Regions from separate parts of the Pseudomonas sp. YNh genome, predicted to be linked through region 1. Evidence: riboswitches for the same ligand, from Rfam matches in the RefSeq annotation. Region 1 holds a riboswitch; the other holds the start of a gene.

What was found. A riboswitch is a leader RNA that binds a small molecule or an ion and turns the genes downstream of it on or off. The one in region 1 is predicted to bind thiamine pyrophosphate.
Region 2: it holds a riboswitch for thiamine pyrophosphate, as region 1 does, so the genes downstream of both, thiC (phosphomethylpyrimidine synthase ThiC) here and WF331_RS16880 (TenA family protein) in region 1, are expected to answer to the same signal.

The regions. Positions count from the first base shown of each region.
Region 1 covers NZ_JBBMRJ010000015.1:63,528-78,052, forward strand. Annotated here, with positions in the region: gene WF331_RS16805 (bile acid:sodium symporter family protein) at 1-252, shown strand, start outside; gene WF331_RS16810 (beta-carotene hydroxylase) at 304-771, opposite strand; gene WF331_RS16815 (MgtC/SapB family protein) at 1,169-1,882, shown strand; gene WF331_RS16820 (GNAT family N-acetyltransferase) at 1,900-2,409, shown strand; gene WF331_RS16825 (DUF4142 domain-containing protein) at 2,564-3,064, shown strand; gene WF331_RS16830 (hypothetical protein) at 3,073-3,324, shown strand; gene WF331_RS16835 (DUF6021 family protein) at 3,420-3,584, opposite strand; gene WF331_RS16840 (DNA-binding protein) at 3,640-4,626, opposite strand; gene WF331_RS16845 (helix-turn-helix transcriptional regulator) at 4,865-5,470, shown strand; gene WF331_RS16850 (threonine/serine dehydratase) at 5,577-6,578, shown strand; gene WF331_RS16855 (ornithine cyclodeaminase family protein) at 6,575-7,522, shown strand; gene codA (cytosine deaminase) at 7,536-8,777, opposite strand; gene WF331_RS16865 (PucR family transcriptional regulator) at 8,782-9,999, opposite strand; gene codB (cytosine permease) at 9,996-11,261, opposite strand; gene tenA (thiaminase II) at 11,621-12,286, opposite strand; gene WF331_RS16880 (TenA family protein) at 12,283-12,930, opposite strand; TPP riboswitch at 13,009-13,123, opposite strand; gene WF331_RS16885 (Ig-like domain-containing protein) at 13,374-14,525, shown strand, end outside.
Region 2 covers NZ_JBBMRJ010000002.1:173,623-188,147, reverse strand. Annotated here, with positions in the region: gene WF331_RS02900 (metal ABC transporter ATPase) at 1-241, opposite strand, end outside; gene WF331_RS02895 (aldo/keto reductase) at 297-1,109, opposite strand; gene WF331_RS02890 (NAD(P)/FAD-dependent oxidoreductase) at 1,106-2,281, opposite strand; gene WF331_RS02885 (DMT family transporter) at 2,443-2,775, opposite strand; gene WF331_RS02880 (LysR family transcriptional regulator) at 2,863-3,753, shown strand; gene WF331_RS29210 (RHS repeat-associated core domain-containing protein) at 3,874-4,347, opposite strand; partial or broken gene WF331_RS02870 (transposase) at 4,567-4,740, opposite strand; partial or broken gene tnpC (IS66 family transposase) at 4,787-5,759, opposite strand; gene tnpB (IS66 family insertion sequence element accessory protein TnpB) at 5,729-5,908, opposite strand; partial or broken gene WF331_RS02855 (IS5 family transposase) at 6,065-6,685, opposite strand; gene WF331_RS02850 (RHS repeat-associated core domain-containing protein) at 6,710-7,519, opposite strand; partial or broken gene WF331_RS02845 (IS5 family transposase) at 7,784-8,631, shown strand; gene waaA (lipid IV(A) 3-deoxy-D-manno-octulosonic acid transferase) at 8,646-9,917, shown strand; gene WF331_RS02835 (TolC family outer membrane protein) at 10,032-11,465, opposite strand; TPP riboswitch at 11,626-11,732, shown strand; gene thiC (phosphomethylpyrimidine synthase ThiC) at 11,888-13,768, shown strand; gene cytX (putative hydroxymethylpyrimidine transporter CytX) at 13,934-14,525, shown strand, end outside.

The DNA of each region.
Region 1 (14,525 bases):
GTGGGCTACTGGGTGCCGCGTCTGTTGAACATCCCCAAACGTCAGGCAATTGCCATCGGCATGGAGATTGGTATTCACAACGGCACGCTGGCGATTGCCTTGGCACTGAGCCCGTCATTGCTGAACAACCCGACCATGGCGGTGCCGGCGGCACTTTACAGCCTGATCATGTTCTTCACGGCAGCAGGGTTTGGCTGGTGGGTGAGCCGCGGGCATGTGGCCGCGCAGCCCGAGGGTGAAACCGCAAATTGATGGTGCAGACCTGCACTGCCCTTTGTAGGAGCGAGCCAACCGCCCGGGTCGTTATTGCCGGCCGCGCTCGCGCCGAAGCTGCTGCTTCAACGCCTTCAACGGCGGCGCATAGAAAAACCCGAACGACACACTCCCCGTGCGCCCCTTCACCGCGTGGTGCAACTGGTGCGCACGGTGCAGCCGCTTGAGGTAACGGTTGACCGGCCGCGGCGCGCGCGGCCAATGCCGGTGAAAGAACCCGTCGTGGGCCACGACATACAACATGCCGTACCCCGCCACCCCGCCACCAATCCACTGCAAAGGGGCATAACCGCTCTTGCCCAAGGCGACCAGCGCTGTGGCGATCAGCCCCAGCGCCACCAGGTACAGGTCGTTGGTTTCGAGCATGCCCAGGTGTGGCTCATGGTGCGAGCGGTGCAGCCACCAGCCCCAGCCATGCATGATGTACTTGTGAGCCAGCGTGCCAACGCCCTCCATGGCCACCAGGGTGCCGAACAATACGGCGAGATTGAACAGCATGGAACGGTCCGGTGGATGGCAAAGGGAGGCGCAAGGTTACCGGCTGCCCAGGTTTTTTTCCATGCGGGCGTGACCGGTTGCAGGCCACCCACGGATGAAGCCATCGTCATGTTTTCACCCTTGACCTGCTCTGCCACGCGGCGTATGGTCCGCGACGCAATTTTGCCTTCCTCAACAGGAGACCTGCCTTGGACAGTAGCCCCAGTCGCTTGCGACAGGCCCGCGTGGCGCGCTAGCCCGGCAGTGTCCTGCACTGTCTGGCCGCTCTGGCAAGACGGTGGTTTCCTGTAACCCCCGCTTCTTCTCCCCTCCTCGTGGTCCTGCGCATTTTTCTGGTTTTTCAACCACGCCAACTGATGGCGTTCATGCGGGCGTGTGCCTGCGGAAGAGGTTTGCTATGGATTGGAAAGTATTTCTGCTGCGCGTGAGCATTGCCCTGCTACTCGGAGCACTGATCGGCGCCGAACGGCAATTGCGCCAACGCCTGACCGGGCTGCGCACCAATGCGCTGGTAAGTACCGGTGCCTGTCTGTTCGTGCTGATGACCCAGGCGGTGCCAGGCATGGCACCTGCCGATGCGTCGCGCGTCGCCGCCTATGTCGTGTCGGGCATCGGCTTTCTCGGTGGCGGTGTGATCATGCGCGATGGTTTCAACGTGCGCGGCCTGAACACCGCGGCCACCTTGTGGTGCACAGCTGCGGTCGGCGTGCTGTGCAGCTTGGGGCTGTTGCTGGAGGCAGCATTGGGTAGCCTGGTGGTGCTATGCGCCAATATCCTGTTATGTGACATCGCCCAGCGCCTGGACCGACAGGACGTGGTGCCGGCCAGCGAAGTGGAACAGCACTTCGAAGTGCGCATCGTCTGCCGCGCCGAGGACGAAATCCAGGTGCGCAGCCTGATGCTGCATAGCCTGGGCGATCCGCAGCTGCGCTTGCAGTCACTGCAGAGCGAAGACCTGGACACCCCTGCGCGCCTTGAAGTGCGCGCCGAACTGCTGGGCACTGCGCAGGCGCCGGCGCAACTGGAGCGGCTGGTCAGCCGCGTCAGCCTGGAAAAAGGCGTAAGCTCGGTGCGCTGGCAATTACAGCCGCAGGTGTTGGCGGCGGACTAGAACGACAGGAGTGATTCATGCTTATCCGCCCTACCCTTGAACACGATGTTCAATTCCTGCCGGACATCGAGCGTTCCGCAGCCCAGGCATTTGTCGGCTGGCCGGTACTGGCCTGGCTGGCGCAGGGTGATGTGATGGATTGCGCTGCACACAGGGCTTTCGTCGAGGCTGGTGGTAGCTGGGTGGCTGAGGATCCTGCCGGGCGTATTGTGGGATTTGCGTGTGCCCGGCTTGTGGGCCAGGCACTGCACCTGCATGAGATATCGGTGTGCCAGGAGGCCCAAGGGCGGGGTGTCGGGCGCGGATTGCTGCAGCAGGTGGTTAATGCTGCCCGCTGCGCCGGTGTGCGCGAGCTGACGTTGACCACCTTTGTCGATGTGCCCTGGAATGCGCCGTTTTATGCACGGCTCGGGTTTGAGGTGATCGATGAGGGGCTGTCAGGCGAACGGCTTCAGGGCATTCTTGCCAGCGAGCGCGCTCACGGCCTTGAAGGGCGTTGTGCAATGCGCCTCTGCGTTGCGCGTTAGGCGTTGGGGCTGCTTCGCAGCCCATTGCCACAGCCATCCCACCGGGACAAACGCCCGCATCGAAAACGGCGGCAAAAAAGATTAAACCTTTACCGCTCCCTCACCCTCAACCGTACGCGACACTGAGGTCGCGCCACGGTTTAAGGAGTGAAGCATGAGCAATCTCTTCATCAAGCGCGTAGGTTTCTCCATGGTGTTGGGCCTGGCATCGGTGCATGCACTGGCGGCGAGTTCCGATGACTTCGTCGATGCGGCTACCGAAGCCGGCATTGCCGAAGTGGTCACCGGCAATCTGGCCAAGGAAAAAAGCCAGAATGCCGATATCAAGGCATTCGCCCAGCAAATGGTCACTGATCACACCCAGGCTAACCAGAAACTCGGCGACATCGCCCGCAAGCTGGACATTTCCGTTCCGGATGACGCAGCCATGACCGACAAGGTCAAGAAAATGATCCTGGAATGGCGGGATGAATCCTTTGACAAGTCGTACCTCAACAACCAGGTCGATGCGCACGAAAAAGCGGTGGAACTGTTCAAGAAAGAAGCGGCATCGTCCGACAAGGCCGAGCTGAAAGCCTTCGCCAGTGAAACCCTGCCCAAACTCGAGCAGCACCTGGAGCATGCCAAGGCGCTTCAGGCCAAGCACGCCAAGTGAGGTTCGACATGAGTAACGATGCATTGAAAACCGAAGTCCTTACTCGCCTGCTGCATTCGCACCCTGAAGGCCTGGGCAAGGAAGTGCTGGACAACTACCGCGGAGAGAAAGCGGTGGCCGGCATGCTGAAGACACTGCAGGAAGCAGGCCTGATCCACGACGGCAGTGTGGTAGTGGGTAGTGATCACCAGATCAGCGTGCACTACCCGATCAAGCTGTCGGCGTCGGGGGTCGAAGCGGCGCGAAAAGCCGAAGCCTGAATACTCGCCCGTCGGGCTATAAGGCCGCTATTACGGCAAACCTGCTAGCTCAATGAGCTAGCAGGGCGCTGTTGGAGCGCTGGGCATAGCCGCACTCACTTGTCCTTCTCAATGTCTCCGGGCGCCTTGGCCGGCCCTTGCGGGTCCACCTGTGGGTCGTCAACATCCGGGGAATCAGGGTCGAAACCAAGGTCGTCCGGTTTATCCGACTGCTCCGTCGAGTGAGGCCCCTCTTTGCGTACCGGTTCAGAATCATGCATGGTGTTTTCTCCCGTGAGTGTCAAAGGAAGAACACGCCAGCCACGGAAAGTTTGATTAATCTCCAACGGGTGCCAGCTGTGCGCGACATTGCGCCAGCGCCTGGTCCCGTTCCTTCAACTGATCCTCAAAGCGCTGCAATTGCCGCGCTTGTTCGGCGCACAGGTCTCGTCTGGCCTCCAGGCTTTGCGCCTGCACATCCAGCTGCCGGCGCATTTCTTCGCTGGCGCCCTGAGCTTGGGCCAGGATCGTGCGCAAGCCCTGGATCTGCGCATCGCGTTGCTCCAGCAACTCGTCCTGCGCCCGGCACTCGCTGGCCGCCTGGCGGTGTTCGCCCAGCAAGCGCTCGTTGTCGCGGTGCAGGCGGGTCAGTTCATCCTGCTTGACGATCATGCCCTGCTGCAACTGGCGCACTTCCACCTGCATCTGCTGCAACTGCGCTTCGTGGCGGCGCTGCTCCTGCTCGCGCTGCTCACGGCTGGCATTGCGGTAGTGCTCCAGAGCATCGCGGGCATGGCGATGCTTGTCTTCCAGCGATTTGACCTGTTCGTCCTTGTCGGCCAGACGCACCTGCATCTCGCCCAGTGACTGGTTGAGGCTGGCACTGCGCAGCTGTTCGGCCTGCAGGGTGCTTTGTGTGGACAGCAGCTTTTCCGTTTCGGCGGCCAATGCCGCTGCATCGATCTTGTGTTGCTGATGCGCTGCCGCCAGCGCCTGCTGGGCAATCTCCAGCTGCGCTTCAAGCGTTTCCCGCTGTTGGGTGAAGGTGCTTTCGGCCTGCTCAATCGTCAGGTCGGCCTCGTCCTGCAACTGGGTTGCCAGTTGCCCGACCAGGCGGCTCAGCACATCGCTCAGCGCGGCGCCGCCTTCGGAAGCCACGGGCTGCTGGCCGTTCAACTCCTTCAGGTAACGGTGAATGGTGGTCTTGGAGCCGGTATTACCCAGCTCGATACGTATGGCATCGATGCTGGGGTTCTCGCCCCGGGCAATCAGCGCCTGACGCGCCTGCTGCACTACCACCTTGTTGATACCGCCCCGGGCCATGCTTGCTCCTACGATTTTGTACTGTGTTATGTACCATGTAATTACGTACTAATTATGGCGATATCCAATCGCTCCTGCAAACAGTTCCTGACATGGAATAATCACGGCTTATCGCATGTGATAAGCAAAATGTTGTTGTTTTCGACGCTGGCAGCCGTACGGAGGCGCAGGGGCACGACCTTGTGCCGGTTACGCTTTGCCGCCACCATGGGCGTCCAGCACTGATTACCGACAGAAAATGAACCTGGAAAACTACAAGGCAATCGCCGACAGCATCGCCCTGCTGCTGTACCCGCACGCCGAAGTCATCGTCCATGACCTGCGCACCCAGACGGTGGTGCACATCGCCAACAACTTCTCCCAGCGCAAGCTGGGCGATGATTCGGCGATCGATCACGAATTGGGCGACCTCCTTGACGGCGCCAACCTGGGCCCGTACGAGAAGCTCAACTGGAATGGGCAGAAGGTCCGTTCCATCAGTACCGTCCTGCGCAACGCAGAAGGCGAAGCCGAGCACCTGATGTGCATCAATCTGAACGTGTCGGTACTGGAGCAAGCCCGTGTGGCGCTCGATGCGTTCTTCCAGATGGGCCGGCTGGTACCGCAACCTGACTCGTTGTTCCGCAACGATTGGCAGGAACGTATCAACACCTTCCTGCACGCGTGGCTGCAAGCACGCAACCTGTCGCTGCAGACACTGCAGATGAAGGACAAGCGCAGCCTCGTGCAGGCACTGCACGCAGAAGGCGCGTTCGAAGGGCGAAGTGGTGCTGACTATGTCGCCAACGTGCTGAGCATGGGCCGCGCCACCGTGTACAAGTACCTGAAAGAACTGAAGCCCTAGCAGCGCGAAGTTGACCGACAGGAGGTCGCCAAGCGGGCCTGCTCGTACACTTGTCTGGCATGGATAATTATTCTACTGTGGACAGATATTCCATACGGAGCACAGCATGCCAGCCACTACAGCCTCACCGACCTCTGCCGACAGCCTTTACCTCGATGCACTCTACGAATCCATCAAGGAAGCACACAGCGCACTGCGCCCCGCCGTCTGCATTACACCACTCACCTACAGCGCCCGGTTGTCGGCATTGAGCGGCTGCGAAGTCTTGCTGAAATGCGAACACCTGCAGCACACGGGGTCGTTCAAGTTCCGTGGCGCCAGCAACAAGATCCGCCTGCTGCCGACCGAAGCACGCAAGCGCGGTGTAATCGCTGCCTCTTCCGGCAACCACGGGCAGGCACTTGCACTGGCCGGCAAAACGGCTGGCGTGCCAGTGACTGTCTACACCGCCACTTCCGCCTCGCCATACAAACTGGAGGCGATGCGGGCGCTGGGCGCCGAAGTGCTTTGCCTGCCCACGGACCCGCTAAGTGCAGAGCTGGAGGCAGCCAGGCAGGCCAAGGCTCAGGGTGTACCGTTCGTGTCCCCCTACAACGACCTGCAAGTCATTGCCGGCCAGGGCACCATCGGCATGGAGTTGTTCGAGCAGGCACCCGACCTGGACGCGGTATTTGTCGCCGTCGGCGGTGGCGGGATGATTGCCGGCATCGGTGCCGCCCTGCGTGTACTCAAGCCGGGTACCGAGATAATCGGCTGCTGGCCGGCGAATGACCCTGCGCTGGAGCAATCCCTCAAGGCCGGAGTGATTGTCGAGGTGGACGCCCGCGAAACGCTGTCGGACGGCACAGCTGGCGGCGTCGAGCCCGGCGCTGTGACCTTGCCGCTGTGCCAGGCGTTGCTCACCGATACCGTACTGGTCAGCGAAGACGAGATTCGCGCCGCCATGCGCGTTATCGCCAGCACTGAACGCTGGATCATCGAAGGCGCTGCAGCGGTTGCGGTCGCCGGCATGCAAAAGCTCGCCGAGCGCTATCAGGGCAAACGTGTCGCAGTGATCCTGTGCGGCCGTAACATCGTGCTGGAAAAATTCCTCGAGGCCGTGCAATGAAAGTCTTCAGCAAGGCGCAGATCACCGCCAGCTTCAATCCCGAGCTGGCGGTTAGCCTGCTGGAAGAAGGCTTCATCGCCTACTCCAACGGCAAGGTCCAGGTGCCGCCCGTGCAGGCCTTCGCATTTCAAGCGGCGAACGGTGACTGCTGCGTGAAATCGGCCTACATCGAAGGCAGCCCTACCTTCACCGTCAAGCTTTCAACCGGTTTTTATGACAACCCTTCCAAGGGCCTGCCGAGCAACGATGGCCTGATGCTGGTGCTCTCGGCGCTCACCGGGCAGCCGCTGGCACTGCTGCAGGACCAGGGCTGGCTGACCGCCATGCGCACCGCGCTGGCCGGGCGTATCGCTGCCCGGCTGCTGGCACCGGCCGAGGTCAAGGCCATTGGCATCCTCGGCACCGGCATGCAGGCGCAGATGCAGCTTGAACAGCTGCGCGCCGTTACCGATTGCCGCCAGGCCATTGTCTGGGGCCGGCATGAAAACGGGCTTGCGGCCTATGCAGCATTTGCCCGTGAACTGGGCTTCGAGGTCCGCACCACACGGGATGCGGCAGAGGTCGCCGGCGCGGCAAACCTGATTGTCTGCACCACCCCTTCCCGCCAGGCGCTGCTGCACAGCGAGTGGGTCCGACCGGGTACGCATATCACTGCCGTCGGCGCCGATGCACCCGGCAAGCAGGAGCTGGACCCGGCACTGGTGGCCAGGGCAGACCGCATCATCGTCGACTCGGTCGCCCAGTGCAGCCAGTACGGCGAAGTGGCTCACGCGCTCGAGAGCGGTCAGCTACGCGCGAACCGGCTGATCGAGTTGGGTGCGCTGTTGGCCGGGCGCGCCAAAGGGCGCGAGCACGACGGCCAGATCACCCTGGCAGACCTGACCGGCGTGGCTGTGCAGGATGCTCAGGTTGCGAGCTGCGCCCTGGCAGCACTGAGCACCTGAGCCCATAGCGAAGTCAGAGCAACCGCTGCACCTGCGCCGGCGTACGCTGCATCAGCACCTTGCCATTGCGTACCGACACCAGTGCATGCCCCTGGGTACGGACCATTTCGTAATCATCAGGCGCCGACAACAGCAACAGGTTCGCCGGCCGCCCCACCTCGATGCCATAGCGCTCGCCAAGGTTCAAGGTGCGGGCGCTGTTATCGGTGATCAGGTCAAGGCAACGCTGCAGGTCTTCGTAGCCGAGCATGTGGCAGATGTGCAGGCCGGCTTCAAGAATGCGCAGGATGTTGCCATTGCCCAACGGGTACCACGGGTCGACGATGGAATCCTGACCAAAGCACACGTTCATCCCGGCACGGTCGATCTCGGCAACACGGGTGACGCCACGGCGTTTGGGGTAGTTGTCGAAACGCCCTTGCAGGTGAATGCTCTCGGTCGGGCACGACACGAAGTTGATGCCCGACAGCTTTAGCAGGCGGAACAGCTTGTAGCAGTAGGCATTGTCATACGAGCCCATGGCCACGGTATGGCTGGCCGTCACCCGGGCACCCATGCCGCGCACCCGGGCCTCTTCGGCCAACACTTCAAGAAAACGTGATTGCGGGTCATCGGTCTCGTCGCAGTGCACGTCCACCAGGCAACCGGTACGCTCGGCCAGGTCCATCAAGAACTTCACCGACGACACGCCCTGGTCGCGGGTATTCTCGAAATGCGGAATGCCGCCGACCACATCGGCGCCGATGGCCACCGCTTCGGTCATCAGCGCCCGGCCGTTGGCGTAAGACTCGATCCCCTCCTGCGGGAAGGCGACAATCTGCAAATCGACCAGTTCGCGTACTTCGTCACGTACTTCGACCATGGCCTTGAGCGCGGTGAGTTTCGGGTCGGTCACATCGACGTGGGTGCGCACATGCTGGATTCCGTGGTCCACCAGCATGCCGATGGTCTTTTTCGCACGGGTCTTGATGTCTTCATGGGTGGTGATTTCCTTGCGCTCGGCCCAGCATTCGATGCCTTCGAACAGGGTACCGCTCATGTTCCACCGGGGCTCGCCGGCAGTCAGTGTGGCGTCGAGGTGGATATGCGGTTCGACGAAGGGCGCCACCACCAGGTTTTGCCCTGCGTCCAGGTCATGGGCGGCAACGGGCGCCACCACCTCGGCCTGCGGCACGATGGCGGCAATGCGCTCGCCGTTCAGTTCGATGCGGAACAGGCCAGGCTTGCCGCGCAGCCGTGCGTTGATGATGTTCATGCTGTTACTCCTTGCCGTGGGCTTCGCTCATGCGCCATACCAGCATGGCGACCGAAGCATTCATGCGAAAAAGCGGGTCATCAATGGACTGCCCGCTCAGGTGTTCGATGCGCTGGATGCGCTGATTGATGGTGTTGCGGTGCAGCCCTAGCCGCTGTGCAGCCTTGAGGCCGTTGCCGTTTTCCATGAGCAAGGCGTCGAGGGTGTGCACCAGAGCATTGGCCTGCTTGCGGCCAGGGGCGATCAGCGGGCCAAGCGTACGGCTGACGAAATCGTCGATCAGCGAGCGGTCGACGATGCCTTGCAGCAGGCGCAGCACGCCCAGTTCGCTGAAGTTGCAATAGCCGTTGGCTGGGCGCAGGTGCTGGGCGACGTCCAGGGCCTGACGCGCCTCGTTGAGGGCCTGTCGATAGTGCGCGCAATCGTCGGCGACGCTCGACAAACCCATGTGCAAACTCAGTTCACCCGTCGTGGCCTGCAGCTGCCGGTAAAGCGCAGCCAACGTCTCGGGCAGGTCGTGTGTATCGGCCAGCAGCAACACGAACAGATCACCCGGCAGCTGCGCGGTAACGCTGCCTGGCCGTTGGCGGCACCAGGCTTCGAGCTGGTCTTCCAGGGCCTGCCGGCTAGCTTGCCAGGTACGCTCGCCGTGGGCCAGCCCGTGGCGCTCGAACAAACCGTCCACGCCCGCCAGGCGCAAAGCCAGCAAGCGACGCGGCTCGTCCAGTGCCAGCTGTAGGTGCGTTGCGCGCTGCCGGGCAATCGCCAGGCTTGGGTAGTCGCCCGTGAGCAGCTGGCCAAGGATATCGTGACGCGAGCGGCGTACCTGGCTCATCTGCACCAACGCCGTGCCGATCAGGTGGGTAACCACCACCATCTTCAGCGCGTAGGGCTGCTCGATCAGCGGCAGGCCAAGTTGCTCGGCTCGTGCGATGACAGACGCCGGGACGCTCTGGATAAAGCTGCCGCCGGTGAGGATCACCATGCCGGCGATGCCCACGGCGTCGCCGTCTTCCAGCAGGCTCAACAGGTTGGCCTCACCGCGCGGGTGGTTGATGCCGGTAACGAACACCAGTTCACCGCCCATTACCCATTCAGCGATGCCTTCGTTTTCCGCCACATACGGCCAGCGCACCCGCCGCTGAAGGTTACGTGCGCCGGCCAGCACACGCATCTCGTGCAGGCCAGGCAAATGCAGGATCTCGTCCAGCGCCAGGCTCACGGCTCCACACCTGCCTGGCCCGGCGCCCGGCGGCGTGCGCCCAGTTCGAGCATGACGATGTAGCACAGGGCCGAGGCGCCTATACCCACCAGCGGAGCGACCCAGGGCGAGGCGTACGCCAGTACTGCGCCCACGGCATAGGCAAACAGCCCGGTGAGGTTGTAGCGTGGCAGGCTTGCGGTGCCCAGTGCCGGGTATTGGCCGCGGTGTCGGTACCAGAAATCAGCCATTATCACCCCGCCCACCGGGGGAATGATCGACCCCAGCAGCACCAGGAACGGGATCAGCATTTCGTACATACCACCAATCGCCAGCACAATGCCGACCCCGGCCGCCACCAGCGTTGCCGTGCGCCGGCGCTCACTGCGCAACAAATGGCAGGCGGCCGCCGACACGTTGTAGATGGTCGGCCCCTGAATGGTCCACAGGTTCAGGCACAGCATCACTACCGCCGCGAACGACAGGCCCTGCAGCATCATCACTTCGACAATATCGGCCTGCTGGTAAACCATCGCGCACCACGCACCGGCCACCACCATCAGGCCGTTGCCAAGCAAGAATGCCACCACGCTGGCGATCACCGCCACCCGGCCGCTACGCGACAGCCGTGTCCAGTTGGTGGCTTGGGTGGCACCACTGGCGAAGGTGCCGAACACCATGGTCACTGCTGCGGAAAAGGTCATGGTCTCGTGCGGCACTACTGCAGCCAGCCCGGCAAAGCCACCGGCATCGCGGGTAGCGATGTACATCGACACCAACAGCAGCACGAACATCAATGGCACCGACACGCGCGACAGCACATCCAGCCCCTTGAAGCCGATGATGGCAGTAATGCTGAAACCCAGCCCGAAAAGCACCATCAACGGTAAACCGAAGCCTTCCGCCAACCCCAACAGCTTGACCAGCACGATGGCCACCGTGGCCGTACCCCAGGCGTACCAACCCAGCTCAGCGAAACCCAGCAGAAAGTCCGAGAGCCGGCTACCTGCCTCACCGAAACAGAAACGCCCCATCAGTACGGTATTCAGCCCGCTGCGCGAAGCGATGAATGCCAACGCTGCGGCATACATCGCCAGCAGGCTGTTGCCGACGGTGGCCACCCACAACATGTCGACAAAATTGAAAGCCATGCCCAGCTTGCCACCGGCGAACATCGTGCCGGTGAAAAAGGTAAAGCTGAACAAGACCATGGCAATCGGCAGCAGGCCCTTGCGGGCAGACTGCGGGGCTTCGCTGAGGGGAAATTCGCTGGGTGAGCTCATTGCACGGGGCTCCGGGTGGTAGTTGGGAGCTGGAAGAGCAATATGCGGGCCGCTTTTTCGAGGGCCGAAACCCGGAATCAAATCGGGCAGGCAGCCCAGAAGGTGATGTGCACTGTGAACATTAAAGTCGCATTTTGGCTTTATGAAGGTGTGCTGAACGACTTATTTTGAGGCATTCATGCACCAAAGCAGGCTTGGGCTGGGTAGGATTCACCCAGTCGACCAAGCACTTTGGGGCTGCTGCGCAGCCCATCGCCGGCAAGCCGGGCTCCCACAGGTACGGTGCAACCCTTCAAGCATCGCGCGGTCTCTGTGGGAGCCCGGCTTGCCGGCGATGGGGCGCAAAGCGGCCCCGGGGGCTACGCCACCCCGTCCAAACCCATCTGCCAGAAGTCCGCCTCCAGGCTGGAAGCCTGGCCAAAGATCCCCACCAACTCGGCAAACCGCTGCTCGGTCATGCTCCGCGCTGCCAGCTCATCCAGGTGCTTGCGCGCTGCGGCCGCCACCCCTTGGTAGCCTTCACCGGCATACTCGCCAATCCACTCGCGGTACGGGTGGTTGCTCAAGTCGCCAATGCGCTCGGACAAGGTCCGGCCGATCTCCGCATAGCCGATCACACAAGGCGCCAGCGCCACATGCAGTTCCAACAGGTCGCCAGCGGCGCCACAGTCCAGCACGTAACGTGTGTATGCCACCGTGGCCTGGTGCTCTGGCGCGGCCTCGATATCCGCCTGGGTCAGCCCCCAGCGCGCGCACAGGCGCAAGTGCAGGTCGGTTTCATCCAGAATCGCCGCCAACCCGGCCTGCGCCGCGCGGATGTCGGCCGGGCGCCGGCTCTTGTAGGCCGCCAGTGCCCAGGCGCGGGCGAACTGGATGAGGAACAGGTAATCCTGTACCAGGTAGGTCCGGAACGCTTCCTCGCTCAGCGTGCCCTCGCCCATCTGCCGCACAAAGTCATGGTCTACATAGCTGTGCCACTGTTGGGTGGCTGCGGCCTTGAGGCGCTCGAAGATATCCATGCTCATTTGCCCTCCGGGTAGACGGCATCGAAGAAGGCCAGCTCCAGCGCAACGGTGCGCTGGTAGAAATCGCTTGCCAGTGCCGCTTCCTGCGGGCCGACACGGTCCAGCTCAGACTGCAGGAAGGCAACAAAGGCCTGGAATGCCGGGTTGTCGTGCAGGGTGATCCACTCGGCATGGACAAAATTGTCTGGCATCGGCTTGGGTGCCTTGAGCGCCCAGTCGAGGTAAAGGCCTTCGGCAACGTTGAGCACTGCCAGCGCCGCTGCATAGGAGCGGGTCGCTGCCGCTTCACGCATGATCGCCTTGAACCCTGCGGTTGGCACGGTATCAGCGGGTGCGCTGCGTTGTGCGGGGCTCACGTCCAGGGCCTCGAAGGCACGCAGGAAGTAGGTGTTCTCATCGCTGGAAATCATCCCGGCAAAGCGGCCGAAGCGCAGACGCGCCTCGAACGTATCGGCGGTGGCGATGGCCGCACCCAGCAAGGTCAGGAAACTGTCGAGAAAGCGATGGTCCTGCACCAGGTAGTCGACCATGATCGGGTCCGGCAGGCTGCCTTCGCACAATTGGGTCACGAAACGGTGGCCAACGGCCGCCGACCAGGTCGGCTCGCTTTGGCTGCGCAGGGACTGGCTGAAACGTTCGGTCATGTTGCTGTCCTTGATGAAGGTGACAGCGAGACCTTGGCAATTGACATGGACGGGCCTCGCAGTGAGGCCGGCAAAAAGGCAGGTTACAAGCCCCATCCCTTCGCCGGCATGATCCGGATCAGGTTCGAAGGGTCACCGCGCTGCTGCTTGCAGCGGTTTCTCAGCCCTTTGCCGGGCTCCCCTTGGTGGCGAACAGGTATACCCGAGCAGGTCGGGGCTGTCACGCCCCAATCCACCCAATTAGTGGGCATTGGGCCCCCGCTTGTGGGGAGTTATACCCATTCTTGACGCCCCGTTATTTAGCGCACATCAGGCGCCACAAGGATTTGTTTAACAAAGCATTACTGAAACTTTTGTTGGCACAGCCGTTGCTCAAGGCCTTTTACCGGGCAAAACGCCATTGATGGCTATAAGCCATACAGCCGCGAGCGAGGCACAAGGCAATGAAAACACCTGCCGTGATTCACCCTACCAGGCACGCATTCCAGCTGTCTTCGGTCACTGCGCTGATGCTCAGCCTCGGACTGATCACGGCCATGGCGTCCCCCCTGGACGACAACAGCCAGCCGCCGCCGACCGACTCATCGGCCTATACCGACCAGCCGGCTGACCCGACCCCGGCCTTGCTCAACCTGAACACTTTGCCAGAAGCCAACCAAGGCTCACTGGAGCTGATCAATGGTGCGTACGGCGACCGCAATACAGTGCGGATCGACAACGTGCTGCCGCCCGCCTTGCAAACCTCGGACAGGTACCCCACCAACGGCAAACCCAGCCCGTTGTTCGGCGCGCAGCCCTTCACCCAGCAATTGCTGCTGTTCGAAGAGTTCGGACCAGAGAAGCTCGACCCGACCACGCCGGCGCCAGAGCTGACCTTCCCGGTCCCCACCCTCGGCGCGGCCCCCGCGCAAGACCCCAACGTAGTGGCGCGCAGCGGGCCAAGTGGCACCGCACTTGAAGCGTTCCTCAAGCAACCCGGCCTGTACCCCTTCCCGACCCAGTACTCCAACGTGCTGGACCGCAACCCATGGAAGGCGCAGATCGAGATGTTCCTCAACCGCCAGCCGGTCGGTTCGCCTGCTGAAGGCCGGCCACCAGGAAAAGGCTGGTCGCACCAGCGCTGGAATGAGTTCTACCCGCAGGCGGCGTTCAAGACTGCCCAGGCCGGTGCGCGGATCAACCTCGGCCTGCGTGACCGCAAGCAACTGCACAACTATGCGTATGGCGAGTTCGCACCCGGCGGCCTGTACTACCAGACCTCCGACATCCCGACCACGCTGGGCACCACTAAAGGCATCGATACGCGCTTCCACCCGAACATGCCCTTGCAGAACCACAAGTCACTGTGGACTTTCGACGGCACCTTCCCGCCTAAACTGTTGATGGTGCGCTACGGCCAGCCGATCCTGATGCGCCATTACAACGCCCTGCCGATCGACCCCTCGGCCAACGGCGGCTTTGGCCTGCACACCATCTCCACCCACGAGCACAATGGCCACTCCCCGGCCGAGAGCGATGGCTTTGCCAATGCCTACTTCTTCCCGGGCCAGTACTACGACTACCGTTGGCCAGTGCAACTGGCCGGGTACGACACC
Region 2 (14,525 bases), on a different contig from region 1:
ACACCCAGTAATCTCGGTTTTGCCAATGCAGGGTAAGGCGCACCGACACACCCAGGTTGGCCAGTTCGACCACGAAGCGCTGCGTGTCGGGCAGCTGGATGGCCTTGCGCCGCTGTTGGGTCTGGGCAAAGTTCAGCGGCATGCCGATGCTCTGGTAGATCAGGCCTTCGGGCGTGGCTTCGACATGCAGTGGCAGTGTCTTGAAGTTGCTCGGGTTCTTGCGGATCAGCGTTCGCGCCACGAGGCTCCTCCTTGCGTCGGGTCATTCTCCTGGCCCTTGTTGGGCCAGGGGCAACTCAGTGCTGGCCCAGGATGCGGGCGACGGTGGCCACGTTGTGGGCCAGGTGCAGCGGATTGATGGTGCCGACGATAGCACTGCTGACGCCCGGGTGGGCGAACAGCAGCTCGAAGCTTGCCTGCACCGGGTCAACGCCCGGGGCCAGGCAGACGTGCCCGCTGGCCAGGGCCTTCTTTACCAGGATGGCCTTGCCGTGTTCGGCAGCGTAGTCCAGCACCGGGCGTTCTGCCTGCTCGTTGAGGTTGTAGGTAACCATGGCGCAGTCGCCTTGTTCCAGTGCTTTCAGGCCACCGGCCACGGTCTTGCCGGACAGGCCGAAGCCGAGGATCTTGCCCTCTTGCTTGAGCTCTGCCAGGGTCTGGTAGACCTCCTGCTGTTCGAGGATCGCCAGGTCGTTGCCGTCGGAATGCACCAGCACCAGTTCGATGCGGTCGGTTTCCAGGCGGCGCAGGCTGCGCTCTACCGAAAGACGGGTGTGGGTGGCACTGAAGTCGAAGTGCGACTGGCCGTTGTCGAATTCTTCGCCCACCTTGCTGACGATCACCCACTCATCGCGTTGGCCGCGCAGCAGCGGGCCCAGGCGTTCTTCACTGCGGCCATAGGCGGGGGCGGTGTCGATCAGGTTGATACCCAGCTGGCGGGCCTGGGCCAGTAGCATGCGGGCTTCGTCATCGTCGGGGATGGTGAAACCGGTGGGGTACTTCACACCTTGGTCGCGGCCCAGCTTGACCGTGCCCAGGCCCAGTGGCGAAACCTGGAAACCGGTGCTGCCCAGCGGGCGTTGGAAGTCGTGCAGGGTGGGCAGGCTCATGGCAGCAGTTGCTCCCAGGCCGGCACGCCCAGAGGGGGGCGTGGCAGGTCGGCCAGGTCGGCTTGTGCCTGCGGGCGGATGCCGTCGCGCTCCAGATGGGCGATGACCCGGTCACTGAAGTCTGGTGCCAGTGCCAGCTTGGTCGGCCAGCCCACCAGCAGGCGCTGCTGGTCGGCAAGGAAGGCGTTGTCCGGGCGTACCAGGCCGGATTGCGCAGGTTCGGCGCGGTCGACGCGCAGGGTGGCCCAGCGCACCAGGCTCTGGTCAACCCATGGCAACAGGTTGGCGATTTCCTTCTGTGCCGCAGCAATCTGCGCTGCAGGCTCGCGCGCTACGCCATCGGCTTCCGCCAGGTCGCCGCCGAGGTACCACACCCACTGGCCATCGGCTGCCGGGTGGGTGGTTACCGTCACCCGTGGCTTGGGCCCGCCACCGAGGCAGTGGGCGTACAAAGGTTTGAGGTTCGGGCCCTTGGCCATGACCATGTGCAGCGGGCGGGTTTGCATGGCTGGCTGGTCCAGGCCCAGCGCCTGCAGCAAACCTTCGGTGCCGGCACCGGCGCTCAACACGATGCGTTGGGCACGGATTTCCCGGTCATCCACGCGCAGGCCAACCAAGTTATCACCTTCACGCAACGGTTCGATGCGCTCACCTGCAAGCAAGGAGTCGCCGGCCAGCTCGGCCAGGTTGGCCAGCAGGCTCGGGACATCAATCACCAGTTCTGCCAAGCGATAGACCTTACCCTTGAAGGCGCGGTCCTGCAGCGCGGGCGGCAGCTGGTCGCCCTTGACCTGGTCGACCCGGCCGCGTACGGCCTTGCTGGCGAAGAAACTGGTGAGGTTGCCGGCCAGGGTGCCGGGTGACCACAGGTAGTGGGCATCGGAGAGCAGGCGGGTACGGCCGAGGTCGAGTTCGCCGTCGCCAGCCAAGGCCTCACGCCAGCGGCGCGGCATGTCGGCGATGGCTTCCGAGGCGCCGGTAAGGGCACCGTGCAGGGCGTACTTGGTGCCGCCGTGGATAATACCCTGCGACTTTATCGTCTGCTCACCGCCAAGGCTGGCGCGTTCCACCAGCACTGTCGAGTAGCCCTGGCGGCGCAGGCGGGCATTGAGCCAGAGGCCTGCGACCCCGGCGCCGACGATCAGCACGTCAGTGGAAATGGCAGATGGCATGGCGGTACCTCGAAGACTGGGACAGCTGGCAAGTATACAGGCTATACCTGTGAGGGCCCTATCGCCGGCAAGCCAGCTCCCAAAGGGATAGTGCAGAGTCTGCAACTTCCACTATCCCTGTGGGAGCTGGCTTGCCGGCGATGAGGCGCGCACAGGTTGTCTCAATGCCCGGCTGTCTTGGAAAACAGCTGAATCACCACCACCCCACCCACAATCATGGCCATGCCCAGCATCGCCGGCACATCCAGCTTCTGCCCGTAGATCACCAGCGCCGCCACACTGATCAGCACAATCCCCAGCCCCGACCAGATGGCGTAGGCGATTCCCACTGGAATGCTGCGCACCACCAGGGTCAGCATCCAGAACGCAATGCCGTAGCCAACCACCATCAGCAGCAGGGGCAGTGGCGTGCTCAGGCCTTTCACTGCTTTCATGGAGGCAGTGGCGATAACTTCGGCGCAGATGGCGATGGCGAGATAGGTGTAGGCATTCATGGCGGGATCCTCTGGTAACTGGTCGGGCATTCTAGACCTTGCCCAGATGCGGTAAAGTCATTACCTATCAGATATGGGGATAGGTTGATGGCTGAGCAATGGAACCTGGAGCAGCTGCGAATTTTTCTGCGCGTCGCCGAGTTGCGCTCCTTTTCTGCCGTTGCCCGCGAACAACGCAAGGCTCAATCGGCCATCAGCAATGCCATCGCCCTGCTGGAAGCAGATCTGGGTGTCACGTTGTTCGAGCGCAGCAGCGGCCGGCAACCGAAGCTGACCGAAAATGGCAGCGCGTTGTTGGAAGATGCCCGCGAACTGTTGCGTCAATGCGAACACCTGGATGGTCGTGCCCTGGCCCTGATGCGCGGGCAGGAGGCCTTGCTGCGGGTTGCCCAGGACGAAGCCATGCCTTACCAGCCGGTGATCGACAGCCTGGACGAGCTGGCCAGCCGCTACCCGTTCCTGGAGGTGCAACTGGCCAGCGGTGCCCAGGGCGATGTGGCGCGCAAGCTGGTGGAGCGGCGCGCCGATCTGGGTCTGTTCTTTCACCACGAAAGCATCCCGGCATCGCTGGAGCGGCGGGCGCTGGGCAGTGTTGAGATGGTCACGGTTTGCGCAGTCGGCCACCCGCTGGCGGGCGAAGGCCGGGTCACCCGCCAGCAACTGGCGCGCCACCGGCAGTTGCTGATCACGCCACAACAAAGCGGTTACCCAGGCGGCGAGGCGATCAGCCCGCAGGTATGGCGTGCCGACAGCTTCTACGCCATGGCGGAACTGCTGATGCGCGGCCTGGGCTGGGCCTGGTTGCCGCGGCACGTGGTGCAGTACCCGACCTACCAGGCGCACATGGTCGAGCTCGATAGCGAGTGGCGCCCGCCGGCGCTGGTGGCGGAACTGGCCTGGCGCCGTGATGCGCCCCTGGGGCCGGCCGCGCAGTGGCTGGCCGAGCGCTTTGCAGTACACCTGCGTGCTATCGGTTGATCAGCGACTACTATGAGAAAATAAGCGCTCGAATGCTAATGCAAAGCTGTCCTCTTGAAGTTTGTCGTTACGCATTCTGGAAAGCGTCCGGTGAGCTGATAGTTCTGATTGCTTGAAACCCTACTGGTAGCCTGCAAGGGTAGCTGCTGCCCTTCTTTTTAATGTGGCTATGGTGTCTGGTAGTGGAATCTTTAGGATAGATCGGATTTGAGTTATGGCGAAATCCCGGCTTGTTTCTGGTGGGTGCGGGACTTTAGGGTTTTCCAGTCTGTACGCACGCTGTTTTGAGTTGTGTGCTGAAAATTTCGGGAAAAGATTATCAATAATCGCTCTCTCGTCAAGATCCAAATGCTTGGTGGTTTCTGTCCTATTTTTTCCTGGTCGAAAAAAAATCTGTAGTGGTGAGTCACGTGTGTTGTATCGTTTTAGCTTTACAGGTGTCCTTGAAATTTCCCCGAACACCGTTGAAGTTACTCTCAGCTTCGTTAGGCCGCTAGGATCGCGAAAATTGATGGGGTCACCCGAGCAGTAACTATAGGTATTGATACCCCCTATGTCGAACGGGCTCAGGCGGTCAGGTGAAGAAAATCTCATCAGGGTCGGGATGTAAGCTCGAAGCCCATCCCAAGCAAATAGGCTTGGAGAGGGCGTGATAAAATCTCACCGTTGAAAAGAGTAAGCAGTGGGCGCAGGTCGTCTCTTAAATATCCATAGGGTGCATAGCTAAACCCAAAAAATCATAAGTCGGTCGAAAATCAGACCTTTCTTGCCCTCAATTCATGGTTCTTCTCTCGGGTCGCGCTATTTCAGGGTTTTGCGGCGCAGGCGGCCGATCAAACTCTGTTTCGCGTGCTTTTTATAGCTGCTGGGCCGGGCGGCTATCGACCAGATCATCTGGCGATCCTGATGCTCAGGACGCTTGTCCACACCAGTGTAACCCGCATCGCCGCACACGTAAGTTTCCTCGCCGTGCAACAACTGATCAACCGAGTGCGATCCATAAACCCCACCTACCCAGCACTTGCAGAGCGGGTTACCGTGGCATCTCTGGCGAACAGTTCCACGGCAGCAGCACTCCGTAGTCCGCTACCGACTGCGCATGGGGTAATCGCGCAAGTACTTGGCGCAGCCACGTATAGGGCTCCTGGCCGTTGATCTTGGCAGTCTCGACCAAGCTGTAGATCTGTGCGCTGGCCGTGGCGCCATTAGGCGTGTCACTGAACAGCCAGGCTTTACGTCCGATAACAAACGGCTTTATCGCACGCTCCGTCAGGTTGTTGTCGATCGGCAAGTGGCCGGGCTCGACGTAGCGTTCCAACCGGCTCCAGTTGTTCGCCAAATAGTGCACCGCCTTGCCCAGCACACTTTGTGACGTGACTTGAGCGTGCGTCTTGTCCAGCCAGCTTTTCAACTGGCCCAGGATCGGCAGGCTTCTTTCCTGGCGGCCGATGAACCGCTGTTCATCGCTGACATCCTTGAGTTCGCGTTCGATGCCATACAGCTTGTTGATCATCGCCAGTGCAATATCGGCGCGTCCGGTCTTGCCCTTGGGCTGCACTTTCTGCGCCTCAACGAACGTGCGCCGGGCATGCACCATGCACGCCAGACGCTCGACGCCAGGTTGTAATGCCAAGGCGTTGTAACCGGCGTAATCATCGGTCATCACATAGCCGCGATAACCTTCCAGTAGCCGCAGCGGTACTTCCTGCGCACGGCTGGTGGTGTAGTCGAATAGCACGACTTGTCGATCGGGCGGGCCACTGGCCTGCACCCACATCCACGACTGGCAACTGGGCCGGCTTGTCAGCTGTGACGGGGGTGGTTTCGCAACCACGGCAACCGTAGACCTTGCGCACATGTTTGATCACGCGGATCTGCATCGGCACGATGTCCAGCTGTTCGCTGGTTTCTTCGCCAATGACATGCTTGCGGCAGCCACAAGCGTAGGTCAGCTCGTGCTCGGGCAGGTCGTGAATCACCTCGATGCGCGGCAGCTCAGCCGACATCGCTCAGACTCCAGACGCTTGATCCAAAGACAGAAACCGTTGCGTTCCCGATACAACACGCGGATACGGTTGCGCTGGCGATTTAGAAAAACAAAAAGCACGGGGTCGAACACTGCGACCTTGATGTCCAGTTCGACAAGGGCCGCCAAACCGTTGATGGATTTTCGAAGTCGACAGGTTTCGGATAGAGGTACACTTTTTCAACGCTGGCGTTGGGTCGCATCATGGTGATGGGCTCCTGATGGGAATCGGGAGCACAGCATCAGTCGTCAGCTATTGGCTTGGAATGTGGGGTTCGTGGATCGCACTCGATCAACCTGTGTCACGTCCGCCACATTCGCCGGCGTCCCCACCAGGCTATGCACCAGCCCCGACTCGGCATCGACACCGATGTGCGCTTTCATCCCGAAGAAATACATATTTCCTTTCTTCGTCTGGTGCATTTCGGGGTCGCGTTTGCCGTCCTTGTTCTTGGTCGAACTCGGCGCATGAATGATCGTCGCATCGACCACCGTGCCCTGACGCAACATCAACCCCCGATCCCCCAGATAACCGTTGATGACCTGCAAAATCCCGACGGCCAACTCATGTTTTTCCAGCAGACGCCGGAAGTTGAGGATCGTGGTTTCATCGGGGATCCGATCCAGGTGCAGCCCCGAAAACTGGCGCAGAATCGTCGTATCGTAGAGCGCTTCTTCCATCGCCGGATCGCTGTAGCCGAACCAGTTCTGCATCAGATGAACCCGCAACATGGCCATCAACGGATACCCCGGACGGCCGCCTTCACCCTTCGGATAATGCGGCTCGGTCAAGGCAATCAGACCCTTCCAGGGCACCACCTGATCCATCTCGATCAGGAAGCGCTCGCGGCGGGTCTGCTTACGTTTGCCGGCGTACTCGGCATCGGCGAAAGACATCTGTTTCATCTGGGCTCAACCGCTTGGTTCGTGTTAGGTGCGTATTTCACCAGAGCTGGAAGTCTTTTCCAGAGTTTCGAAAACCACACGGCGGGTATACCCTCGGCTGTCCCAAATATCAAAGCGATAACCTTGCCGGATTTCATGAATTTTCAAGTCGAATAGAGCTAAGGCTTGGTCCCGGGTTAGTTGATTAAATCTATAGTTATTCAGTGCCTCAAGGTCTGCACCGTCATAACCGGTTAAGTCAGATATATTCGAGACATGATTAGGTTTTAGAATGGCCGCATCATGCGTTATTAATGCCTTGGCTTTTGTGCTTGAAAAAACTGATAAATCTCGGCTTAGGCTGGGATAAGCTGTTTTGAGGCTCCCTATCTGTGACCCGTTTAGGTAGCTTGCAATTATTTCTAGTGCGGGTCGTTGCTTAAGGATAATAGGTGTTTCATTTTTTTGCCTTGCTCTATAGATCTCACCGATTTTACTGGGGCCTGCAGCGATATGACTAACTGGGGTTTGAATCTTTTTAACGAATAGTCTAGCTCTGCCACTGGGGTCAGAATAATTGATAGGGTCTCCAGAGCAATAGCTGTAGGTGTTGATCCCCCCTCTTTCAAATGGGCTCAATCGGTCAGGTGAAATAAATCTCATTACAGACGGTTTGTACGGGCGATGGCCAAGACCGAGATGATAAATTTGCAATTCGCGGTTCCAATACTCTGCGTTATAGCGAATCAATGCCGAAGGGGTAAGGGAAGTGGAATGGCCGTAGGGCGAGTAGGTCAGGATTGAGGGCGGAACGCACTCGCTTTGAGTAATAGCTCGATCACTTTTGTTCGTCATTATGCTCACGGGCATGCACCAGAATTGTGTGGCTCGTTAAGATTGAAGCATAGTCCCCAATAATCGGACACTGGCAGAAATGATAGGCGAGCCGCTCCGGACGGTTGTGGGTGACGAAGCAAGGCAAGCGTCCAAGGGCGGGGTGAATAAATAGATGTTTTCGGTCAGCTAGGCTCTGTACGAAATCCCGAGAAACCAAATCGTCGCTCCTCTAGCGCTGAGATTTTGTAGAGTCACGCGCCATTAACGGAAAGGAATTCTGTGATGGTAAGGCGCTACGAACTCACGGACGAGGCCTGGGATGTGGTCTCCGATCTCTTCATCGAAACCCATGGCCGAGGCCGGCCCCGACTGAGCGACCGGCTGATGCTCGATGGCGTGCTGTGGGTGCTCTGCTCAGGTGCTGCATGGCGAGATATGCCAGAGCGCTTCGGCCCAGGGTCAACGGTGTATCAACGGTTTCGGGGCTGGCGAAACCAAGGGACTTTCGAGCAGATGCTCAAACGTCTGCACCTGCGACTGAATGAGCAGGGCTTGATCGATCTGCAAACCTGGATGATCGACTCTACCGCAGTACGCGCAACCCGAGCCTCATCTGGCGCCGGGAAAAAAGGGGGCCTGCCGATCATGCTCTAGGCGGCAGTCGCGGTGGCCTGACAACCAAAATCCACATGCTCTGCGACGCCAACGGGATACCGTTGCGCTTCCTTCTCTCTGGCGGTCAAGCCAGTGACATCAGCTACGCACAACCACTGTTGGACGAGGTCAGCATTCCATCGAGCCAACGTGGCCGCCCGCGCAAGCGCTGCAAATGGCTGCTCGCCGACAAGGGCTACAACGCCGAAGCGCTGCGCCGCTACTGCGACCAATATCGAATGCAGCCCGTCATCCCCTTGCGCTCGATGAAACGCAAGCCCAAGCCTGGCTTACCAAGACTGTTTGACCGGCCCAAATACCGGCAGCGCAACATCATCGAGCGCATGTTTGGCTGGCTGAAAGAGAACCGCCGGATCGTGACCCGCTTCGACAAGCTCGCGAAAAGTTATGCCACCATGGTCTCACTGGCTTGCTCCATGCGGTGTTTGCGACATCTCTTTTCGTACAGAGCCTAGTACACTCCGCACCCATGAACAGAACACTCTATACCCTGCTGTTTCACCTGGGCCTGCCGTTGGTTGCGCTGCGCCTGTACCTGCGTGCGCGCAAGGCGCCGGCCTATGGCCAACGTATCGGCGAGCGCTTTGCCTTCAAGCTGCCGGCCGTGCGCCAGGGTGGCATCTGGGTGCACGCAGTGTCGGTGGGCGAGAGCATTGCGGCAGCGCCGATGGTGCGTGCCCTGCTCAAGGCCTACCCCGAGCTGCCAATCACGCTTACCTGCATGACGCCGACAGGTTCCGAGCGTATTCGCGCCATGTTCGCCGACGAACCGCGCGTACAGCATTGCTACCTGCCCTATGACCTGCCGTGGGCGGCCGGGCGATTTCTCGACCATGTGCAGCCGAAGCTGGGCATCATCATGGAAACCGAGCTGTGGCCCAACCACATCCACCAGTGCGCCAAACGCGGGATTCCGGTGGCGCTGGCCAACGCGCGATTGTCCGAGCGCTCGGCACGCGGCTACGGGCGCTTTGCCAAGCTGACAAGGCCGATGCTGGCGGAAATGAACCTGGTCGCCGTGCAGACCGAAACCGAGGCGCAACGTTTCCGTGCCCTGGGCGCGCGCCCTGAGTGCGTGCAGGTCACCGGTTCGATCAAGTTCGACCTGAAGATCGATGAGCAACTGCTGCCGCGTGCCAGGGCATTGCGTGAGCAGTGGGGGGCCGAACAGCGCCCGGTGTGGATTGCCGCCAGTACCCATGACGGCGAGGATGCGCTGATTTTGCAGGCGCATCGGCAGTTGTTGCAGGTGCATGGCGATGCCTTGCTTATCCTGGTGCCGCGCCATCCCGAGCGCTTCAATGCGGTGCATGCGCTGTGCAGCGAGCAATTCACCACTGTGCGCCGTTCTTCGGCAGCGCCGGTCGATGCGCAAACCCGCGTGTTGCTGGGCGACACCATGGGCGAACTGCTGTTCCTGTATGCCCTGGCCGACATTGCCTTCGTCGGTGGCAGCCTGGTGCCGACCGGTGGGCACAATCCGTTGGAGCCTGCGGCGCTGGCGTTGCCGGTGCTCATGGGGCCGCATGTGTTCAACTTCCTCGAAATCAGCGCGATGCTGCGCGAGGCGGGTGGGTTGCAGCAGGTTGATGATGCTGACGGGCTGGCCGGTGCGGTGCGCCGTCTGGTGGAACTGCCGCAGGACGCCCAGCGCATGGGCGAGGCGGGCAGGGCGGTGATGCGGGCCAATCAGGGCGCGTTGCAGCGCTTGCTCGATGGCCTGGATGCGCTTATCCGCTGACTTTTGCACTGGCTTCCTCGCGGGCTCGCCCGCTCCCACAGGCCTGATGCAGGGTTCGAGGGCTGTGCAAACCCTGTGGGAGCGGGCGAGCCCGCGAAGAAATCATCACCTAACTCAAGGGCGGCGCTCAAAGTTCTTGGCCGCTGCTGCAGCCAGGTCTGGCGGCAGGAAGTCCTTGTCCGGGTTGTAGTCCGGTTTCAGGTAACGCTTGAGGTCCTGCAGGTCTTGCGGGCTGAGGGTGCCGGCCGCCTGCTTCAGGCTCAGGTTGTCGAGGATGTAGTCATAGCGGCTGTTGTTGTAGTCGCGCACCGAGGTGTACAGCTGGCGCTGGGCATCGAGCACGTCGACGATGTTGCGGGTACCCACCTGGTAGCCGATTTCGGTGGCTTCCAGCGCGCTCTGGTTGGAGATGATCGACTGCTTGCGTGCTTGCACCTGTTCCACATCGGTGTTCACCGCGCGGTGCAGGTTGCGGGTGTTTTCCACCACTTGGCGGCGCAGGCTTTCACGTTGCTGCTCGCTCTGGCTCAGGCGCTGGTAGGCCTCGCGTACCTGCGAGCTGGTCAGGCCGCCGCTGTAGATCGGGATGTTCAACTGCAGGCCAACACTGGTCTGTTCCACGTCGCCGCTGTAGCGCACGCCCAACTGCGAAGGGTTGGTAAAGCCCAGGTTGTCGTTGTCACCCTTCTGGTACTTGGCCACTGCATCCAGGGTCGGCGCATGGCCGGCCTTGCGCTGGCGCAGGGTCTCTTCGGCGGCGGAAACCGCATAGTTGGTGGCCAGCAGGTTGAGGTTCTGGCGGCCGGCGGTTTCGACCCAGGCCTTGGCGTCGTTTGGCGTAGGTACCTGCACCGGCAGGGTATGCACCACGCCTTGAATTGAGGTGTATTCACGGTTGGTCAGGGTGACCAGCGCTTCAAAGGCATCCTGTACCTGGCGCTCGGCGATGATCCGGTTGGCGCGGGCCGTGTCATAGCTGGCCTGGGATTGCAGCACGTCGGTCTTGTCCGACAGGCCCACATCGAAGCGTTCGTTGGACTGGTCCAGCTGGCGCTTGAACGCGGATTCCTCGGCCTTGGTGGCGGCCAGGTTGTCCTGCGCGCGCAGCACGGCGAAGTAGTTTTGCGCGGTTTGCAGGATCAGGTTCTGTTCAGTGGCCGACAGCTCCAGCGCGGCCTGTTCGTTGACTGCTTCGGCCGCCTGCAGCTGGAACCAGCGATCAGCGCGGAAGATTGGCTGGGCCAAGGTCGCGCTCCATGAGTTGCCGCTGCGGTTGGAGGTGATGGAAGGCTCGTCCAGCTTGGTGCGGGTGTTCAGCATCTCGGCATCGGCCGAGAGGTTTGGCAGCAACCCGGCGCGGGCCTGCGGTACCACTTCGCGGCGGGCGCCATAATCGGCGCGTGCCGCAGCCAGGTCGGCGTTGTTGTCTACCGCTTCCTGATAAACGCTGACCAGGTCGGTCTTGACTGTCGAGGGCACGTCCACTGCCCAGGCCACTCCGTTGGACGCACAAGACACGGCAATCGCCAGTGAGAGTTTGCGCAGCATAGAGGCAATCCTTGTACGAAATTTAATTACTGAACTGTTGAGTATCGAGTGACGGGCCAGTGTAGTGCCATGCGCCCCTGGCAACAATCGCCCGGTATGCCTTTCATCAACCGCGCATTTACCCGCTTGGCTTTGCCGACCACTCCAGTCTAGACTGCGCATGTTCTTGTCGGGGTGCCTTGAAGCAAAGGCTGAGATCGCAGAGGTGCGGATCCCGTTGAACCTGATCAGGTTAGCGCCTGCGTAGGGAACAAGATTGCTCGCCTTCCCGGGGAGCCTCTTGTGCCAGGTCCGGGAATGTCGCAGCTGCATGCAGCTTCAGGCACCCCCATATCCGGCACTGCACTCATCCATGGGTGCGTCCGCGCTGTTCAGGTTCTCCCCGACATTCCACTGCTAGGAAGCCGTCTGGAGAGCCTGTGATGACCAAACAAGAAAAAGCGATCAACCTCAGCGAATCGGCACAAGTCGATCAGCAGTCTGTGCAACCGTTCCCGCGCTCGCGCAAGATCTATGTCGAAGGCTCGCGCCCGGACATCCGCGTGCCCATGCGTGAAATCAGCCTGGACGATACCCCGACCGATTTCGGCGGCGAGACCAACGCGCCGGTACTGGTCTACGACACGTCCGGCCCGTACACCGACCCCGATGTGATCATTGATGTGCGCAAGGGCCTGGCCGACGTGCGTTCGGCGTGGATCGAGGCGCGCGGTGACACCGAGCGCCTGGGCGGGCTCAGCTCCGACTTCGGCCAGCAGCGCCTGAACGACGCCGAACTGGCCAAGCTGCGTTTCGCCCACGTGCGCAACCCGCGCCGTGCCAAGGCTGGCGCCAACGTCTCGCAGATGCACTATGCCCGTCAGGGCATCATCACCGCCGAGATGGAATACGTCGCCATCCGCGAGAACATGAAGCTGCAAGAAGCCCGCGCTGCTGGCCTGCTGAACGAGCAGCACGCCGGCCACAGCTTCGGTGCCAACATCCCGAAAGAAATCACCCCCGAATTCGTCCGCCAGGAAATCGCCCGTGGCCGCGCGATCATTCCGGCCAACATCAACCACCCTGAAGTCGAGCCGATGATCATCGGCCGCAACTTCCTGGTGAAGATCAACGGCAACATCGGCAACAGCGCCCTGGGTTCCTCGATCGAGGAAGAAGTGGCCAAGCTGACCTGGGGCATCCGCTGGGGCTCGGACACGGTCATGGACCTGTCCACGGGCAAGCACATTCATGAAACCCGCGAGTGGATCATCCGCAACTCGCCGGTGCCGATTGGCACCGTGCCGATCTACCAGGCCCTGGAAAAGGTCAACGGCGTGGCCGAAGACCTGACCTGGGAGCTTTTCCGCGACACCCTGATCGAGCAGGCCGAGCAGGGCGTGGACTACTTCACCATCCACGCCGGTGTGCTGCTGCGCTATGTGCCGCTGACCGCCAAGCGCGTCACCGGCATCGTCAGCCGCGGTGGCTCGATCATGGCCAAGTGGTGCCTGGCGCACCACAAGGAAAACTTCCTGTACACGCACTTCGACGAGATCTGCGAAATCATGAAGGCCTACGACGTCAGCTTCTCGCTGGGTGACGGCCTGCGCCCCGGCTCGATCGCCGACGCCAACGACGCTGCGCAGTTCGGTGAGCTGGAAACCCTCGGCGAGCTGACCAAGATTGCCTGGAAGCACGACGTGCAGTGCATGATCGAAGGCCCGGGCCATGTGCCGATGCAGTTGATCAAGGAGAACATGGACAAGCAGCTGGAGTGCTGCGACGAGGCGCCGTTCTACACCCTCGGCCCGCTGACCACCGACATTGCACCGGGCTACGACCACATCACCTCGGGCATTGGTGCGGCGATGATCGGCTGGTTCGGTTGCGCCATGCTCTGCTACGTCACGCCCAAGGAACACCTGGGCCTGCCGAACAAGGACGACGTCAAGACCGGCATCATCACCTACAAGATCGCCGCCCACGCCGCCGACCTTGCAAAGGGCCACCCGGGCGCGCAGATTCGCGACAACGCCCTGTCCAAGGCACGCTTCGAGTTCCGCTGGGAAGACCAGTTCAACCTCGGCCTGGACCCGGACACCGCCCGTGCCTTCCACGACGAGACCCTGCCGAAGGAGTCGGCCAAGGTTGCGCACTTCTGCTCGATGTGCGGGCCGAAGTTCTGCTCGATGAAAATCACCCAGGAAGTGCGTGAGTACGCTGCCAAGATCGAGGCCGTGGATGTGACGGTCGAGCAAGGCATGCGCGAGCAGGCCGAGCGTTTCCGCCAGGAAGGCAGCCAGCTGTACCAGAAAGTGTAAGAACGCTGGGGCCGCTGTGCGGCCCCTTCGCGACACAAGGCCGCTCCCACAGGGACCGCCCAAGGTTCAAGGCCTGCGCGGCCCTTGTGGGAGCGGCCTTGCGTCGCGATTCGAGGACGAAGTCCTCGCCAAGAACACCAACAACATTGCCGGCGAGCGCCAACCATGACATCACCCAGCCAGTTCTCCCCCGACCACCCGGTCCCCACCCACCAGCGCATCTTCGGCGCCCGCGACCTGTTCTCGTTGTGGTTCTCCCTTGGCATCGGCCTGATGGTGCTGCAAGTCGGCGCCATGCTCGCCCCAGGCCTTGGCCTTGCCGGCGCGGTGCTGGCCATCGCCCTGGGCACCGGCGTGGGTGTGCTGTTGCTGGGCGCCGCCGGTGTCATCGGCAGCGACACCGGTCTTTCGGCCATGGGCACCCTGAAGCTCAGCCTGGGCAGCCATGGTGCGCGCTTGCCGGCTGTGCTCAACCTGCTGCAACTGGTAGGTTGGGGCGCATTCGAGATCATTGTCATGCGCGACGCCGCCAGCCTGCTGGGCGCGCGCGCATTCGGCGAAGACAGTGTCTGGAACAGCCCGATGCTCTGGACCCTGTGTTTCGGTGCCCTGGCCACCTTGCTGGCCGTCAGCGGGCCGCTGGCCTTCGTGCGCAAGGTGCTGCGCGCCTGGGGTATCTGGGTGCTGCTGGGGGCTTGCCTGTGGCTGACCTGGAACCTGTTCGCCAAGGCCGACCTGGCTGAACTGTGGGGCCGCG